2 linked regions of the Streptosporangium sp. NBC_01755 genome follow. The protein of the gene in region 2 interacts with the protein of the main gene of each other region in a pairwise test. Links are inferred from orthologs where the notes say so. Each region holds a gene or a part of one and is shown on either strand. Other genes may lie near its edges.

Region 1 (9,328 bases), 2.0 Mb from region 2 along the record:
GCAAGGGCACCGACCGCAGGCTCGTCCTCCTGGTGATGTTCACCGGCGTGATCTCGGTCACCGCGGTCGCCGCCCTCAACCACAGGGGCCGCGGATAGCGCGGGCGGCACCTGGGACGGCCGAGCCCGCCGGTGGAAGATCCACCGGCGGGCGTCTCCGATTCTGGACGCGCCGAGTTACGGCTGGTCGGGAAACCGGCCGTCGATCTGGTCGTACTGCCGCTGCGCGGCCTTGAACGCGTCAGGCTCGACGGCGCCGAGACCGCTGAACGGGTGGCTGATCAGGATGATGAAGCACACCCCGATGACGACCACGCCCACCCGGACCAGATCGGCGATGATCGACGGGAACGTGGGACGCACCCTGAGCGTCCAGGGCAGCGCGATCACCAGCAGCCCGGAGAGGATCAGCAAGGCCACGAAGATGCCCTCCAGGCCGGTGCTCGCGTCGTCACTCCTTACGGTTCGAGCGTGGGAGATCTCGGAGATCCGGTCGAGCGCGTCCTGCTGGAGGTTCTTGCTCGCGTCACCGATCGGCTGGAGCCGGAGCACCGAGGCCCGCATGTCGGCGAGGGTCTGCCCGGGGAGCGGGGACATCTCACGGTCGGCCATGAGCGGCCAGTCGAGGTCGATGCTCTGCGCGGTGTACTGGCGGATCTGGGTCCTGACGGGCGCCGCCTCGGGGATGGGTGCCACCGACCAGTACATCTCGGTGAGACTCTCGGCCTCGGCCTGGACGTCGGCCTCCGTCGTCCAGAGCCCGTCCCGGCACAGGACCGCGGCGTAGGCCAGCACCAGCAGATAGACGGCGAGGGCGAGGTTGGCGGAGAAGTCGATGGACGACGAGCCGTGCCCGTCGTCATCCCGCCCCTTCCTCCTCAGCACGCGGAACGCGATCAGCAGGATCGCGACGGACAGCACCACCAGCACGGCTACCCAACCCATGGGACTCCCTTGAATCCGTCATCGAATCAGCCACTCAGAGTAATCAGATCGACACGATGATTCCTGGAGTTCCGCCGGTATTCACTCGCGGAGTTCGTGAACCCCCGCGATGAAGTCACGGGCGACCCCGCGCAGGCCGGGCAGGTGCGAGAGCCCCACCAACCGATCCACCAGCGGCACGATGAGCTCGATGAACCGATATGTCCGTCGGCATCCCGCCGAGTCGTCGTGCACCCAGAACAGGACGACGCCCATCGACATCAGCCAGAGCAGTTCGGGCAGCTCGGCCCGCAACTCGGCGTCCATCCGGCCGGAGGATCCCTCCACGACCCGCCGGTAGATCTCGATCGACGCGTCCCTGGAGGGCGAGGACTCGGCGCTGAACGGGTTGAGCGGGTTGCTCGGCTCGGCAGCGTGCTTGAAGAACTTCACCGCGAACTCGTGGTAGGGCTCGGAGACCCGCACCCACTCCCGCAGCACACCTTCCAACCGTGCGGCGAATCGGTGCTCGGTGGCCAGCAGCTTCTCGCACGCGGCCTCGTGCTCGGCCTGAGCCCGGTCGTAATAGGCCTCGACCAGGACCTCCTTCGAGGCGAAGTAGTAGTAGGCGTTGCCCACCGACACCCCGGCCTCGGCGGCGATGGCCCGCATCGTGGTCGCCTCGTACCCTCGCTCGCGAAAAAGCCGCAGGGCCGTCTCCACGATGACCTCACGGGTCCTGTCTGATCCACGGCTTCTCGGGGGCGGCTCGGCCATAGAGCACCTGTCACCTATCGGTTGGAGCTGGGAGAACGGGCTCGGCTGGTCTCTCTCCACTGGACGAACCCTAGATCATCCGTCCCGCGTCACCAGGGAGAAGCCCCAGTCGACGACACTAGGCGCGCCACATTGTCCCCGCCACTCATATCAACTATTGCCACACCGCTCTCATCTCCGTGCGCCCGGCGGCAGCCGCCCACGGCGGACCCGATCATGCCGATCACCGTACGCCCCCGCCTCAGCAGGTCATCGAGCCGCACGATGATCCCCATTACCGGGCAAAAACAACCCTTCGGTAGGGATCATCCGGGTTCGGGGGTGGGATTGATCCATTTGGCGGAAGGGCTCCCGCGACAAGGGATACATAATGGGGACACGTCCCTGTAGACGGCGAGCTGCCCGGTTTACCGCTGGGGCACTGCTCGCTCTGCAGATATCTTTCATCGCATCGGCCCAGGACGACAGCGCGACCGCGGAGAGCGGACACGCACCGGCCACCGTCACGATCGTGAGCCGGCCGATCACGGCCGGCCCGGCGGAGGCACGCCGGTCCACGATCATCGGATCGTACGACATCGGCACTCTGGAAACCGCCCAGGGCTACGTCCGAGGGCTCTACCACCGGACAGTCCGCCACGGCGGAAAGGCCGCGTTCTCCCTCCAGGCGAGGGACATCGCCCGGGCGGGCACACCACCGGAACAGGCTGCCCCCCTGATCCCCGAAACCACACTTCAGAGCCCCCGGGAGACCCGGGCCCTCCAGGCACGGTCCCGCCCCGAGACCTTCGCGGAGCAGGCCCCCTCCGCCCCCAAGAACGCGGCCGAGGCCCACCCCCCTCAGGCGCGGCAGGCCAAGCAGCGCCAGCCGGTGCGGCTGGCACAGGCCGACGCCAAACAGCGCCTGCGGGCGGCGGGCCTGACCTGGAGCTCCTCAGGTAAATGCGCGAACCGCCGCAACCAACACTGCACCTCGCTGGAGGCGGTCCGGGCCGCCACCGTCTCCGACGTGATCGAGCTGAAGCGCCGCAGCTGCTGTCCCCTGGTCGTCACCGGCGGCACCGAGGTGGGTCATGCCCCGGGTCCCTACAGCCACTACGCGGGCTACAAGCTGGACATCAAACCCAACGCGTGCATCAACCGCTACATCACGAAGAACCATCCATCACAGGGCGTGCGAGGCGACGGAGCCCCCCTGTACGGCGAATCGGCGACCTCGGGCACCCTCTACGCCCGCGAGACGGACCACTGGGACATCCTCTTCCGCTGACCCGCGAGTCCTTTGCCGCAAAGGGCCGTGCGGCGGCATCCGGTGCCGCCACACGGCCGGGAAGGTCACCCGAACTCGGCCGCGACCAGCTCGGCGATCTCCGCCGCGTTCAGGGCCGCGCCCTTGCGAAGGTTGTCGCCGCAGACGAACAGGTCGAGGGTGTTGGGGAAGTCGAGCGCCTGGCGGATTCGGCCCACGTAGGTGGGGTCGGTTCCGACGACGTCCACCGGGGTCGGGAAGACACCGTTGGCCGGGTCGTCCATGACGACCACGGTCGGAGCGGCCTCCAGGATCCGATGGGCGTCCGCGACGGTGATCTCACGCTCGAAGGTCGCGTGCACGGCCAGCGAGTGAGTGGTGATCACTGGGACGCGGACGCAGGTCGCCGAGACCTTCAGATCACCGATCCCGAGGATCTTCCGCGACTCGTTGCGGAGCTTGATCTCCTCGGAGGCCCAGCCGCCGTCCTTGAGCGAGCCCGCCCACGGCACCACGTTGAACGCCACCGGCGCCGGGAAGGGCGACTCGGCGTCCCCGAGCTTGTTCTGCAGGGCCTTGCGCACGTCACCGGCGGTCTGCCCGACCGTGCGGTCGCCCGCCAGGGCCTCGACCTCGTCGTAGAGGCGTGCCGAGCCCGCCACGCCCGCGCCGGAGACCGCCTGGTAGGAGGCGACCACCAGCGCGCGCAGGCCGTACTCCTCGTGGAGGGCGCCCATCGCGGCCATCATCGACAGGGTCGTGCAGTTGGGGGTGGAGATGATTCCCAGCGGCCGCTCACGCGCGGCCTCGGGGTTGACCTCCGGCACGACCAGCGGGACCTCGGGGTTCATCCGGAAGGTGCCCGACTTGTCGATGACGACGGCGCCGCGCTCGGCGGCGATCGGCACCCACGTCGCGGAGACCTCGTCCGGCACGTCGAAGATCGCGATGTCGACGCCGTCGAAGACCTCGGGGGTCAGCTCCTGGACGACGAGGTCCTCGCCGCGGACCCGCAGGACCTTGCCCGCCGAGCGGGCGGACGCGACGAGCTTGATGTCCCCGTAGACGTTCTCACGGCCGGAGATGATGTCGCGCATCACGGTGCCGACGGCACCGGTCGCGCCGATCAGGGCAAGGGTGGGCTTGCGGCTCATCGCCCGGTACCTCCATAGATCACGGCTTCAACCTGGTCGGCGTCGAGGTCGAACGCGCGGTGCGCGGCGCTGACCGCCGTGTCCACCTCGTCCTGTCCGACGATCACCGAGATACGGATCTCCGAGGTGGAGATCATCTCGATGTTCACCCCCGCGTCGGCGAGAGCGGCGAAGAACGTCGCGGTGACGCCGGGGTGCGAGCGCATGCCCGCTCCGATCAGCGAGACCTTGCCGATCTGGTCGTCGAAGAGCAACGACTCGAAGCCGATGCGCTCCTGGATCTTCTTCAGCGCGGTGAGCGCCGCGGAGGCGTCACTCGTGGGCAGTGTGAAGGAGATGTCGGTCCGGCCGGTCGTCGCCGCCGACACGTTCTGCACGATCATGTCGATGTTGATCTCAGCGTCGGCAAGCGTTTTGAAGATCGTCGCAGCCTCGCCGACCTTGTCGGGCACCCCGACAACCGTGATCTTGGCCTCGCTCCGGTCGTGCGCGACGCCGGAGATGATCGGCTGCTCCATCTCTGTTCCTTCGCTGTCGGGGTCGGAGACGACCCACGTGCCTTCCTTGGTGCTGAACGAGCTTCTGACGTGGATCGGCAGGCCGAAACGGCGAGCGTACTCAACGCAGCGCAGGTGCAGGATCTTCGCACCGCAGGCCGCCATCTCCATCATCTCGTCGTACGAGATCCTGGGAATCTTACGGGCGGTCGGGACGATGCGGGGGTCGGCGGTGAAGACGCCGTCCACGTCGGTGTAGATCTCACACACGTCGGCGTTCAGGGCGGCGGCGAGCGCGACCGCCGTGGTGTCCGAACCGCCCCTGCCGAGCGTGGTGATGTCCTTGGTGTCCTGGGAGACACCCTGGAACCCGGCCACGATCGCGACCTGGCCGCTGTCGAGCGCCCCGCGTATCCGGCCGGGCGTCACGTCGATGATGCGCGCGCGGCCGTGCGAGGAGTCGGTGATCACGCCGGCCTGGGAGCCGGTGAACGAGCGCGCCTCCTGGCCGAGGTTGGCGATCGCCATCGCCAGCAGCGCCATCGAAATGCGCTCACCCGAGGTAAGCAGCATGTCGAGCTCCCGGGCAGGCGGGAGCGGCGAGACCTGCTTGGCGAGGTCGAGTAGTTCGTCCGTCGTGTCGCCCATGGCCGAGACGATCACCACGACGTCGTTGCCGGCTTTTTTCGTCGTGACGATCCGCTGAGCGACCCGCTTGATGCAGGACGCGTCGGCGACGGACGAACCACCATACTTCTGAACAACGAGCGCCACGAGATGTCTCCGAAGCAATCTAGGGCTGTGGAGTTCACAGTCTACTGGCGCCCTAGTTGAGACCTTCTGATGTGGCTCAGTATGTGGACGATCACACGGTTGTGCGCTCCTCGGCGACATCAAGCCGGGTATGGGCGACAAGGGCCTGAAGTGCCCGCATCGCCGCTCCAGCGTGGTTTCCCCAGGTATTGAAATAGGAGTACTGCCACCACCAGAGAGCCTCCAGCGGGCGACCCGCACTGTGGTGTCGCAGACCGTGCAGGAGGTCGGCGGCCACCGCCGTCAGGTCGTCCGACAGCCGGTACGGGGTGACCACGGTGTCCTTGTAGGGGTCGAAGACCTCGGCGTAGTCGTCGACCGGACCCAGCCGCTCGGCCAGAGCCGTTCGGACGGCGTCGACGTCCGGGTCCTCGCCCAGGTGCGGTTCCCAGTTGCCCGACAGGATCACGTCCTGGCTCGCGCCAAGTTGCGCGCCGGCCGAGCTGACTTGCGCGACCTCCACCAGCAGCAGGGGCAGGATGGCGTCGCCGCCCTCACCACCCGCCAGGCGGGTCAGGCCGTCGATGTAGTTCTTCGCGTGCTCCGCGATCCGTTCCGCGAGAGCACTCCACGCGTCATCAGACATCGAGGAGCCTCCTTCCCTCGAACGCGCGGCCCAAGGTGACCTCGTCCGCGTACTCGAGGTCACCGCCTACCGGCAGACCGCTGGCCAGTCGTGTCACTTTCAGTCCCATCGGCTTGACCAGACGGGCGAGATAGGTCGCCGTCGCCTCCCCCTCAAGGTTGGGGTCGGTGGCGAGGATCAGCTCGGTGACCTGGCCGTCCGCCAGGCGGGTCACGAGCTCTCTGATGCGCAGGTCGTCGGGGCCGACACCGTCGATCGGGCTGATCGCCCCGCCCAGCACGTGGTAACGGCCTCGGAACTCGCGGGTCTTCTCGATGGCCACGACGTCCTTCGACTCCTCGACGACGCAGATCACGTGGGGATCGCGCCTGGTGTCACGGCAGATCCGGCACTCCTCCTCCGCCGCGACATTGCCGCAGACCCGGCAGAAGCGGACCTTCTCCTTGACCTCCAGCAGAGCGTGCGCGAGCCGTTTCACATCGGCCGGCTCCGCTGCCAGCAGGTGGAACGCGATGCGCTGCGCGCTCTTGGGACCGACGCCGGGGAGCATCCCCAGCTCGTCGATCAGGTTCTGGACGACCCCTTCGTACATGACCTAGAACCCGGGAAGCTGGCCGAGCCCGCCCCCGCCTCCCAGCCCCTGTGCGAGGGGACCGAGCTTCTCCTGCTGCAGGTCGGCCGCGGCACGCACGGCGTCGCGGATGGCCGCGATGACCAGGTCGGCAATGGTGTCCGCCGTCTCCTGAGGATCACCGGGATCGATGGCCTCGGCGCTGATCTCGAGTTCGAGCAACTCGCCCCCGCCGTTGACCGTGGCCACGACCAGGCCGCCGCCCGCGGAGCCCTGGACCTCCGCCTCGTTCAGCTCCTGCTGGGCGCTCACAAGCTGCTGCTGCATGAGCTGTGCCTGCTCCAGCAGCTGCTGCAGGTTGACATCCCCTGGGTTCACCGTCGTTGTGCTCCTCATTCGTGACATCGGTCGTCACGAGCCTACGGGTTCCGAGCCGGGTGTTGTACTGAAGTGAGCACGGGTTCCCTGAGGATGGGGATTAAACCTCCGTCGGGCCCCGGGCCCCCTCCAGACGTCCGAGGCCCGACATGACACGCCCCGGAGCGGCCGCACACGGCGACGTGTGATCGAAAGGTAACCGCCCACAGGTTGCACACACGTTGCGATCGTTCACTCACGTTTCGCACACTCTCTTTGATCGAACGGGTTGCGTGCGGGGTCCTTGAGCCCCGATGCTTCGGCCATCGGCTCTATTCCGGGGGGATATGTGCGCGACAGCCACATGAGAGCTGCCCAGACAGCCGATCTCGACTCCTACGCGTCACGGCTGCGACGCCTGCACGAAGCTCTGATCAACGGTGAAGCTCCGGGTGAGCGCTACCTCGCAGCTGCCGGGGAGGCGACGACCGCATGCCGTCGGCGAACCTGACCCCGGGTGGCACGGATGGCGAGCTCAGCGCGGAGCCCGTCAGGTGTGGTCGATCTCGCCGATGATCTGGCCACCCAGCTCGCGCTGGATGAGGGCCATCCCGGTGAGCGCGTCGACGTCGGCGTCCGCGTCGTTCAGCGGGTCGACCTCGTCGGCGTCGGGGGCGGCGCCGCGATTGCCGCGGGCGGGCACCGCGTCGGGCCAGGCCGCCTTGGTGCCGGTCTTGGCCACGGCCCGTGGGCCGGCCTGAGCCGCGGCCTTGGCTGCCGAGCGAGCGGCGGCCAGGCCGGGACCGGACCCGGAGATCGGCGGAGGAGGCGAGCCCGGGTCCTCCGGCATGGGGGCGTCCGGCCAGGAATCGTCCGTCGCGGGCAGGGCCTGACGCGCCGGGGTTTCCCGCTCCGCCTGCGGCGCGGGCGGAGCAACGGGGGTGGGCGCCTGCGTCTGCGCCTGCGGTGGCTGGGGCGTGGGCTGCCGGGGGGCCGGAGACTGTCTCGGGGCCTGTGCACGGCCACCGCCCGACGGCGCGGGCCCGTTGCCGACGACGGCCTCGACCTTCCAGGTCCCGCCCAGGACCTCCTGCAGCACCGCGGCGACGACCGCGTCCTTGCCGCCCCCGGTGAAGTTCTTCATCGCGCCGACCTGGGCGAACCCCAGAGTTACGATCTTGTCTTCGACCCCGACGATCTGGGCGTTGGTGTTGACGTTGGCCCACACGACGATGCTGCGCCGCTTGAGCGCGGCGAGCACCTGGGGCCACGCCTGCTGCACAGCCCCGCCCCGGGAACCGGACGCCGCCACGGGCGCTGCCGCCGCATCGACCGGTGCGGGCATGTCCGGAGCCTGCTGGACGGGCGTCTGAGCCTGCTGTCCCGAAGCCGGCGCGCCGGGCCTGACCGCCACGGGCCAGTCGTCGCCCTGGCCACCGGACGGCTCGGCGGGTGCCTTGACGACGGGCGGTGCGGGCCGCTCCGCCTGCGGCGAGGGCGCCGCGTGAACCACCGGTGCCGGAGCCGCGACCTGCGGAGCGGCATGTACGACGACCCCGCCCTTCTCCAGCCGCTCCAGGCGTGCCAGCAGCGCCGCCTCGCCCTGCGCCGCGCCGGGAAGCAGGATCCTGGCGCACATCAGCTCAAGGAGCAGCCGGGGCGAGGCCGCACCACGCATCTCGATCAGGCCCGCGTTGAGGATCTCCGCGGCACGGGTCAACTCGGCCGGGCCCATCGAGGCCGCCTGGGCCTGGAGCCGCTCCAACTCGTCGCCCGGCCGGTCGAGCAGCCCGCTGGTGGCCGCCTCCGGCACATTGGCCAGGATCACCAGGTCGCGGAAGCGCTCCAGCAGGTCCATCGCGAACCGCCGGGGGTCGTGGCCGCCCTCGATCACCCGGTTCACCACCTGGAACACCAGCGCACCGTCGCGGCCGGCGAAGGCCGCGACCACGTCGTCGAGCAGGTCACCGTCGGTGTAGCCGAGCAGGGAGACAGCGCGCGCGTACGTGATGCCCGTCTCGTCCGACCCGGCGAACAGCTGGTCGAGGATCGAGAGCGAGTCGCGGGCGGAACCCGCGCCCGCCCGGACCACCAGCGGGAGCGCGGCGGGCTCGAACGGGACGTTCTCGGAGGTGAGGATCTCCTCCATGAGCGCGCGCAGCGCGGCAGGCGGGATCAGCCGGAACGGGTAGTGGTGGGTCCTGGACTTGATCGTCCCGATGACCTTCTCGGGCTCGGTGGTCGCGAAGACGAACTTCAGGTGGGGGGGAGGCTCCTCGACGAGCTTGAGCAGCGCATTGAAACCCTCGCGGGTCACCATGTGCGCCTCGTCGATGATGTAGATCTTGAAACGCGACGACACCGGCGCGAAGAAGGCCCGCTCGCGCAGGTCGCGGGCGTC
Region 2 (9,036 bases):
GCAGTACAGGCCCAGCGGGATGCCGTCGTGCTCGGAGGTCACCTTGTGGTACGGCCCGGCGCACAGGGCGGTGATGTAGGTCGACATCACCGGGGTGGGCGGGAAGTGCCAGCGCTTGGCCGCCTGGAGCGCGCCGTGCTTGCCGTGGTACTCCGCCAGCTCCTCAGCCGAGTCGGGCGCCGCGTTGGAGATGACCTCCCAGTGGGACGGCGCGAGCACGGTCAGCTCGAAGGTGGCCTTCAGGTCGGGCTGGTCGAAGCAGGCGTACATCCGGTGCGCGTCCGCGGTCTCGAACTGGCTGTACAGGTAGACACTCTTGTCGACCGGATCGACGAAGCGGTGCAGGCCCTCGCCGGTGCGGGTGTAGGAGCAGTCGGCGTCCACCTGCAGTTCGTTGCTCTCGGCCAGACCCGGCAGCGGCAGCCGCCCGGTCTCCGGGTCGTAGCCGCTCGGGTCCAGTTCGACGCCGTTCAGGACGGCCTTGCGCACCTTCGCGCCGGCCAGGTCGATGAATGTCTCGGCACCCGGGCGGGTGCTGGTGAAGCGGACCGTGGTGACGCTCTCGAAGCGCTCCTCACCCTCGGTCAGGTCGAGCTCCACCGCATAGGACTGCACGCTGAGCAGCCGTGCGCGCTCGCGCGCCTCGTCACGGGTCAGATTGCCTGCCACTACCGCTCCCTCTTCACAACTTCCCCCCGCTCCGTTGCTAAGGGGTGACTGAATCCTGCCACGTAAGGCCACGACGCGCGGCGTTGGAACAGCCTGCGGGTTGATCACTAGATCTGAGGATAAAGCTGCATGTCAAGGTATTAATCCACCCATGGAATAGGGAACTCTGCCGTCCGAGTTGTCGCTACCGACGAAGCCTTACGACCAGGAAGCCGAGAAGATGACTGAGCGAACCCCCGTTGACCTCTGGTTTGATCCCTTCTGCCCGTTCGCGTGGATGACCTCTCGGTGGCTGCTGGAAGTGGAGAAGGTGCGGCCGATCGAGCCGCGCTGGCACATCATGAGCCTCAACGTGCTGAACGAGGGCAAGGAGGTCCCGGACGGATACCGCGAGATGATCGCTCTGGCCATCGGCCCGGTCCGGGTTGTCACCGCCGTGCAGGAGAAGTGCGACTCCGAGACGGTGGGCCGCCTCTACACCGAGCTTGGCACCCGCTTTCACAACCAGGGCAGGGCCAAGGAGCTTGACACGCTCCGCGAGACCGTCGAGGAGGCCCTGGAGGCCGCCGGGCTCGACCGCGCGTTCGCCGACGCGATGGACTCCGAGGAGTTCGATGAGGCCCTGCGCGCCTCGCACAACGACGGCATCGAGCGGGTCGGCCAGGAGGTCGGCACCCCGGTGATCTCGGTCGAGGGCGTCGCCTTCTTCGGCCCGGTCATCTCGCCCGCGCCCAAGGGCGAGGACGCCGGCAAGCTCTGGGACGGGGTACGCCTGGTCGCGGCCACCGACGGATTCTTCGAGCTCAAGCGCTCCAGGGACCGGCGCCCGATCTTCGACTGATCCGCGGCTCAATCCTCTCCGCCTTCCCTGCCTTCCCCGCCTTCCCCGCCCGCCGCGCGCGACCGCGGTGGGCAGGGAAGGTGGGGAGGGCAGGGTGTGTCAGGCCGCACCTGCGCCGTAGGCCGGGAGCCGGAAGACGTCAGACCAGGTGCCGTGACCAGTGGAATCACGACTGAGCTCTCGGGTAACGGTGATCTCCGTCCGCTCGCCGCACCCGCCGCGCCCTCGCGAAGGAACGGCACGCACGCAAGGATGAGAGGCATGCGTCACCTTTATCTGAACGGAGCCTGGCAGCCCTCCGCGTCGGGCGAGAGCATCGACGTGATCAATCCGGCGACCGAGGAGCTGATCGACAGGGTGCCCGCCGGGGTGCCCGCCGACGTCGAGGTCGCCGTGGCCGCCGCACGCGAGGCTTTCCCCTCCTGGTCCACGACGCCCCCCGCCGAGCGAGGCCGGATCCTCGCCGCCGCCGCCGAGCTGATACGAGAACGCTCCGATCAGATAGCCAGGATCATCGCCACGGACATGGGCGCGCCGTACGGCGTGGCGATGAGGGTGCAGACACTGATGCCGGCCGGGGTGCTGGCCTCCTACGCCCAACTGGCCGAGACCTACGACTTCGAGGGCGGGCAGGTCGGCAACTCCCGCGTCTTCAGGGAGCCGGTCGGGGTGGTCGCCGCCATCACCCCCTGGAACTACCCTCTCCACCAGGTCGTCTGCAAGGTGGGCGCCGCGCTCGCCGCGGGCTGCACCGTCGTGCTGAAGCCCAGCGAGGTGGCGCCGCTGGCGGCCTTCGCGCTCGCCGGGATCCTCGACGAGGTCGGGTTGCCCGCCGGGGTCTTCAACATGCTCAGCGGCTACGGCCCGGTGGTGGGTGAGGCCCTGGTCACCCACCCGGAGGTGGACATGGTGTCGTTCACCGGCTCCACCGGGGCCGGGCGCCGGGTCGCCTCGCTCGCGGCCGAGACGATCAAGCGGGTGGCCCTGGAGCTCGGTGGCAAGTCCGCCAGCCTGGTCCTGCCGGACGCCGATCTTCCGGTGGCGACCGAGGCGACGGTGGCCAACGCCTTCCTCAACTCCGGCCAGACCTGTTCCGCCTGGACCCGCATGATCGTCCACCGGGACCAGTACGACGAGGCGGTCCTGCTCGCTGTCGAGGCCGCGCGGAGATACACGGTCGGCGACCCCTTCGACGAGGCGACCCGGCTCGGCCCGCTCGTGTCGGCGGCCCAGCGTGACCGGGTGGTCCGCTACATCAACCGGGGCCAGGAGGAGGGCGCACGGCTGGTCGCCGGAGGCACCGACCGGCCGATGGATCGCGGTTTCTACGTCGAGCCCACCGTGTTCGCCGGGGTGGAGCCGGGGATGGTGATCGAGCAGGAGGAGATCTTCGGCCCGGTCCTCACGATCATCCCCTACACCCGGGGTGAGGACGAGGCCGTCGCCATCGCCAACGGCACGCGGTACGGCCTGGCCGGCGCGGTGTGGGCGGGTGGTGAGCAGCGCGCGATCGAGGTCGCGCGACGGCTGCGCACCGGCCAGGTGGCGATCAACGGTGGCCGGTTCAATCCGCGAGCCCCCTTCGGCGGCTACAAGCAGTCGGGCCTCGGCCGCGAGCTGGGTGAGTTCGGCCTTGAGGAGTATCTGGAGATCAAGGCAATCCAGCTCTGAGGGCGTCGGGCGAGGACCTCCGCACCCGACCCGGGCAGCCCCACCGGGTCAGGGTGCCTGGAGCAGGTGCCGGACGCCACCCCGGTCTGGGGGGACGCACCCACGTGCCGCCCCACCGGATCAGGGTGCCTGGAGCAGGACCTTCCTGGCGGCGTCCTTGGCCAGCCGGTCCACGTAGAGCATGCCGTCGAGGTGGTCGGTCTCGTGCTGGAAGCAGCGTGCCAGCAGGCCGCGGGCCCTGACCCGGATCGGTCGCCCCAGCCGATCCAGGCCGCTTATCGTCACGCCGGCGGCCCGGGGCGTTCTGGCGTAGAGCGGGGTGCCGGTCTCGCGGCTGGGAACGGAAAGGCAGCCCTCCTCGTCGAGGACCTCGGAGTCGTCGTCCACGGTCAGCTCAGGGTTGATCACGTGCCCCTTGCGGTTGCTGCAGTCGTAGACGAAGATCCTTTTCGACACGCCGATCTGCGGGCCTGCCAGGCCGACGCCCTGCGCGGCGTACATCACGTCGAACATCTCGTCGATCATGCGTCGCAGATCACGGTCGAAGTCGGTGATCGGCTCGGCGGGCGTGCGCAGGACGGGGTCACCGACCACTCGGATGTCACGCATGTGAGGTTCTCTCTTGTAAGGGTTGTGTGAGCATAGGGACTGTTACTCTAGCCGGGGCCGAGTGAAGCCGCCCGCGCACACCTGCGAAACTGTGTGAGTGCGCGTCTACATCGGTGCCGACCATGCCGGCTATGAGCTCAAAAACCACATCGTCTCCTGGCTGAAGGAGCACGGCCACGAGGTCGTGGACTGCGGTCCCTCCTTCTACGACGCGGAGGACGACTACCCGCCGTTCGTGCTGCGCGCGGCCCAGGGCGTCGTGGAGGACCCGGGCAGCCTGGGGGTCGTCATCGGCGGTTCGGGCAACGGCGAGCAGATCGCGGCGAACAAGGTGCGCGGCGTCCGCGCCGCCCTGGCCTGGAGCGAGGAGACCGCCAGGCTCGCCCGCGAGCACAACAACGCCAACGTCGTCGGCGTCGGCGCGCGGATGCACACGGAGGAGGAGGCGACCCGGTTCGTCGAGGTCTTCCTCAACACCTCGTACTCCGGGGCCGAGCGCCACAACCGCCGGATCGCACAGCTCACCTCGTACGAGACCATCGGCCAGCTCCCGCCGCTGCCGTAGTCCTCACCGCTTGCGCGTGGGCTCCTTGTGGGGCGTCTCGTCGCGCAGGGGACGGCGGTCCGCGCTCTCCTGCTGCTCGGGTGTCGGGCGCGAGACGTCTCGCGCCCGCATCGCGGTGATCGCGGTGATCTGCAAGCTCTGCAGTGCCATGCCGCAACCATAACCCGCCAGGCCCGTCCTGCCCGCCAGGCCCGTCCGGGCGGGCCCACTCCGGGGCCGTCCTGATCCGGACGCGGTCTGATCCAGCCAGGCTTGATCGGCGGGCCGGGTACGCGGCCCGGCCCGACCTGATCGGCGGGCCGGGCAGCTGCGGCCGTGCTCAGAAGACGTGGTCAGAAGACCGTGCCGCCCCAGGGGGCGGGATCCCACGACATCGCGGTGGACAGCTCCCGCAGGGCCCCGGCGCGCGACTCGCGTACCGCCCCCGCCGCCCGCAGCGCCGCCAGCGGGCGCCCGCCCAGATAGGCCGCGCCCAGCACGGAGACGGGCAGCGCCAGGTCGGCCGGGTCGTCGCAGGGCAGGCAGCGGGCGCCGGAGGTGTCGGCGGTCAGCCGCCAGCGGCGCGCGTTCCATCGGCACACGTCGTCCTCGACCTCGATCACCACGTCCACCGGCGCGGAGTAGCCGCGGGCCGGAAGGGCCCGCTCGACGTCCACGACGCGGATCCACAGCTCGTCCAGCCAGCGCGCGTGAAGCATGCGGGGTTCGGCCAGCAAGTGGATCAGCGGGTCGTCCGAGGGACGGTTCCCGGCGGTGACCTGCGAGACCAGGTCGCGGTCCAGGACGTGCCGCCAGAGCAGCGCATAGGCGGCGGGATCGAGACCGAACAGCTCCTTGACCTGCAGTTCGCCGTCAGGGATGTCGTCCTCGGTCCAGCTCTGCCTGATCCTGAAGAGCGCGTAGCCCCGCGGACCGGCGTCGTCCTCGACGATCACGGCGCGCAACGGTCCGGCGCCGCCCTGGTCGGCCTCGTGGTCGGTCAGCGTCGAGTTCCAGCGTGCGGGCGTGCGGGCGTACAGTCCCGGACGCTCGTCGAGCGCCGACTCGTGGACCTTCTCGAAGGTGGCCCTGGCGTCCGCGGGCCTGACGACGCGCAACCGCAGGCCCGGATCGACGGGGGCGTGCCGGGTGAAGGCCGCCTTCGCCGTGGGGATCCGGAAGACCAGGCTGTCCGCGGCCCTGCCGTAGCCGTAGCGCCCGTAGATCGCGGCCTCGGAGGCGTAGAGCGCGGCGACCGCCTCACCCCGCTCGTGGAGGTCGGAAAGCTGGCGGGTCATCAGCGAGGAGAGGACGCCCCGGCGGCGATGGGAGGGCAGCACGCCGACCGCGGTGACGCCGCCGACCGGGATCGGGCCGCCGGGTACGGTCATGGTGAAACTGCACACCGCCGTGGTGCCCACGAGCAGATCGCCGTCGAACACCCCGAGCGAGCGGTCGAACTCGGTGACGCCCCTGTACAGCTCCCCCCGGTGCGGGGGGATGGGGGCGCCGAACGCCTCCTCATCGACGGTCATCCAATCGGACCAGTCGGCTTCGGTGATCGGACGCAGGCTAAGAGTCATTTTTCACACGGTAGATGGGACAAACAGTTCCGGCCAGCTAATATCCACGCTTAGTGATCAAGGCATTGGTCAAGTTGGCCGCCTAAAGGGGGGATAGCCAGATACAGTCAGGCGCATCATGAGTTCCCGTCCGGTGCCGCTGCTCCCCCCGGCGCTCCGTGCATTCCTGGTCCGCATCCCGCTTCTCGTTCCCATGGTGCGTCTACTGCGCCGCGGCCCCCTGGCGCGCGACCGGAACCTGCTCATCACCCTGATCCTGCTGACCCTGTTGATCGGTGTGCTGGCCGCGAAAGTGTCCATGGAGTGGTTCTCCCCGGCTCTCATGATCCCGATCACCCTCATGGCGGGCCTCCAGCTCCGGCTGAACAGCCTCGTCAAGCTGCTGTGCGCGGTCGCGGCCTCGCTGATCTACGTGGCCGTGGTGCGCGGGGTGGACTACATCGGTCCCGGCCTGCTGGTCACCTTCGGTTTCACCGCCGTGCTGGCCGCGCTGATGGCCCGCACCCGGGGCAAGCTCGGCGTGCAGGGCCTGCGCGGCGACGCGATGCTGCTGGAGCTGCGCGACCGCCTCAAGAGCCAGAGCGACCTGCCCCCGCTGCCCAAGGAGTGGGGCTCCAAGGTGGTGCTCAAGCAGGCCGGAGGATCCTCCTTCGGAGGCGACTTCCTGGTCTCCATCCGCGAGGGTGACACGATGGAGCTCGCCCTGGTCGACGTGTCGGGCAAGGGCGTCGACGCGGGTACCCGGGCGCTGCTGCTGTCGGGCACCTTCGGCGGGCTGCTCGGCTCGGTCGACGCCTTCCTGCCCGCCTGCAACACCTACCTGCACCGCCAGCGCGAGGCCGAGGGCTTCGTCACCGCGGTCCACCTCCGGCTCAACCTCGTGACGGGCGAGTACGTCATCACCTCGGCCGGTCACCCCCCGGCGGTCAAGTACGAGTCGGGCGCCGGAACGTGGCGGGTCTCCACGGCCAAGGGAGTAGTCCTCGGCGTCGTACCCGACCTGCACTGTGAGACGGACCAGGGGATGCTCCGCAAGGGGGACGCGCTCATGCTCTACACCGACGGCCTGATCGAGCAGCCGGGGCGCGACATCGACGCGGGCCTCGACCGCCTGCTGGGGGAGGCCGAGCGCCTGGTGCCCTCCGGGTTCCGCGACGGTGCCCGTAACCTGGTCGCCTCCATGTCGGCGGGCCACAACGACGACTGCGCCCTCATCCTCATCTGGCGCCCTTGAGGCGCGGAAGGCGTCAGAGCCATCCGAAGTCGTCGGCGATGCGTACCGCGTCGAGACGGTTGCGCGCCTGGGTCTTGCACATGATCCGGGACAGGTGGTTGCGGACCGTTCCCACGGAGAGGAACAGCCGGTCGGCGATCTCGCTGGACCTGGCGCCCCGCGCGACCAGCCGGAGCACGTCGAGCTCCCGGCGGGTCAGCGGGTTGTCCGCCGATCTCAGGGCCGCCACCGCGAGTTCGGAGTCGACCGTGCGGCGGCCGGCCGCGACCCGGCGGACGCCGTCGGCCAGCTGCCCGGGGTCGACCTCCAGGCTCATGAAACCGAGCGCGTGGACGGCGAAGGCGCGGCGGACCTGGCCCGGGTTCGGGGCGCGGGACAGCAGCAGGACACTGCAGCGGGGAGCCTCCTCGTGCAGCCGGAGGGCGGTGGTGAAACCGTCGATCCCCGGCAGGTCGAGGTTGATGATCGCCGTCTCGGGTGCGTGTCGCAGGACGGCGGGGACGACGTCCTCACCGTCGGCCACGTCGGCCACCACCTTCATGTCGCTCTCGCTCTCCAGCGACGCCACCAGCCCGCGCCGTATCAGGGGGAGGTGCTCGGCAACCAAAATCCCGATCAAAACGCTCCGATCTCTCGCCCTCACCTTCATCAAAGAGTGATCGCGTGATTGCTGAATGTCAACAAAATGTGGTCGATCGCCAAAATGTGGGCAAGTGACTTGATGGGGAACGTGGCCGCGACGGAGGCGTGCAGGCCGGATACTTCGGCTAATCTCTTATGGGGCATTGTCGGGGAAACCGCGATGGGAGTATGAACCTGTGAGCTGGCTCTCCGTGGTCGGGGTCGTCGTCTTCCTCGTGGGACTGATGGTGTCGATCGGGCTGCACGAGATCGGCCACCTGGTGCCGGCCAAGCTGTTCGGCGTCAAGGTCACCCAGTACATGGTCGGTTTCGGCCCGACGATGTGGTCGCGACGCAAGGGCGAAACCGAGTACGGGATCAAGTGGCTCCCGCTGGGCGGCTACATCCGGATGATCGGCATGCTGCCGCCCAGGCCGACCGATGCCCCCGGCAAGGTGCGCTCGGTCTCCACCGGACCGTGGCAGGGCCTGATCGAGAACGCGCGTGACGTGGCGCTGGAAGACGTGCGACCGGGCGACGAGAACCGGGTGTTCTACCGCAAACCCTGGTGGCAGAAGGTCATCATCATGTCCGGCGGCCCGGCGATGAACTTCGTGCTGGCGTTCATCCTGTTCGGCGTCGTGCTCATGGGGTTCGGCATCCCCGTGCAGAAGACCGAGATCGCCTCGATTCCGCAGTGCGTGAAGACCGCCGCCGACTACGCCAAGAACCGGGAGTGCACCGCGGCCGACAAGCCCAGCCCGGCCAGCGTGGCGGGGCTGAGGCCGGGGGACGTCATCGTGTCCGTGGCCGGCAGGCCCGCCACGAGCTGGGACGCCGCGACGCGGGCCATCCGAGACCACGGCGCGGGGCCGACCGCGATCGGCATCAGGCGTGGGGGGCAGGAGCTGACCGTCAACGCCGATCTCATCGCCCAGGACCGCGAGTCGCTGGACGAGCCCGGCAAGATCGAAAAGGGCGTCGGATACCTCGGGGTCAGTCCGAAGGTCGTCATAGAGCAGCAGGGCTTCGGCGCCGTGGCCGAGCACATGGGAGACCTCACCTCGGCCACCGCCTCCGCGCTGGTCAAGCTCCCCGAGAAGATGGTGGGCGTCTGGCACGCCGCCTTCTCCGGTGACGAGCGTGACAAGAACGGCCCGATCGGCGTCATCGGCGTCAGCCGCATCGGCGGTGAGATCGCCGCCTCCGCGATCCCGCTGGAGAACAAGATCGTCGTCTTCATCAACCTGCTGGCGGGCTTCAA

The links.
Region 1: the proteins of def (region 2) and OG884_RS16110 interact in binary tests that used the Escherichia coli proteins (3 or more experiments, as listed by UniProt). The link is inferred for Streptosporangium sp. NBC_01755 from one-to-one orthologs.

The regions. Positions count from the first base shown.
Region 1 is NZ_CP109131.1:3,459,503-3,468,830, forward strand. What follows is about bases 2,070-5,069. They hold OG884_RS16110 (aspartate-semialdehyde dehydrogenase), read right to left. Parts: upstream 4,104-5,069; coding sequence 3,036-4,103; downstream 2,070-3,035. Other genes in these bases: OG884_RS16105 (hypothetical protein), read left to right, coding at 2,212-2,970; OG884_RS16115 (aspartate kinase), read right to left, coding at 4,100-5,069. Also shown: OG884_RS16090 (hypothetical protein), read left to right, coding at 1-98; OG884_RS16095 (bestrophin-like domain), read right to left, coding at 177-944; OG884_RS16100 (TetR family transcriptional regulator), read right to left, coding at 1,026-1,700; more of OG884_RS16115, read right to left, coding at 5,070-5,374; OG884_RS16120 (DUF5063 domain-containing protein), read right to left, coding at 5,466-5,999; recombination mediator RecR, read right to left, coding at 5,992-6,591; OG884_RS16130 (YbaB/EbfC family nucleoid-associated protein), read right to left, coding at 6,595-6,948; OG884_RS16135 (DNA polymerase III subunit gamma and tau), read right to left, coding at 7,478-9,328.
Region 2 is NZ_CP109131.1:1,435,005-1,444,040, reverse strand. Bases 2,047-4,754 are described here. They hold def (peptide deformylase), read right to left. Parts: upstream 3,791-4,754; coding sequence 3,302-3,790; downstream 2,047-3,301. Other genes in these bases: OG884_RS06400 (GNAT family N-acetyltransferase), read right to left, coding at 4,688-4,754; OG884_RS06405 (hypothetical protein), read right to left, coding at 4,359-4,505; OG884_RS06410 (ribose-5-phosphate isomerase), read left to right, coding at 3,888-4,355; OG884_RS06420 (aldehyde dehydrogenase family protein), read left to right, coding at 2,047-3,181. Outside these bases: pepN (aminopeptidase N), read right to left, coding at 1-669; OG884_RS06425 (mycothiol-dependent nitroreductase Rv2466c family protein), read left to right, coding at 890-1,510; more of OG884_RS06420, read left to right, coding at 1,772-2,046; more of OG884_RS06400, read right to left, coding at 4,755-5,917; OG884_RS06395 (PP2C family protein-serine/threonine phosphatase), read left to right, coding at 6,036-7,151; OG884_RS06390 (response regulator transcription factor), read right to left, coding at 7,165-7,758; OG884_RS06385 (M50 family metallopeptidase), read left to right, coding at 7,970-9,036. UniProt on the Escherichia coli protein: Removes the formyl group from the N-terminal Met of newly synthesized proteins. Requires at least a dipeptide for an efficient rate of reaction. N-terminal L-methionine is a prerequisite for activity but the enzyme has broad specificity at other positions.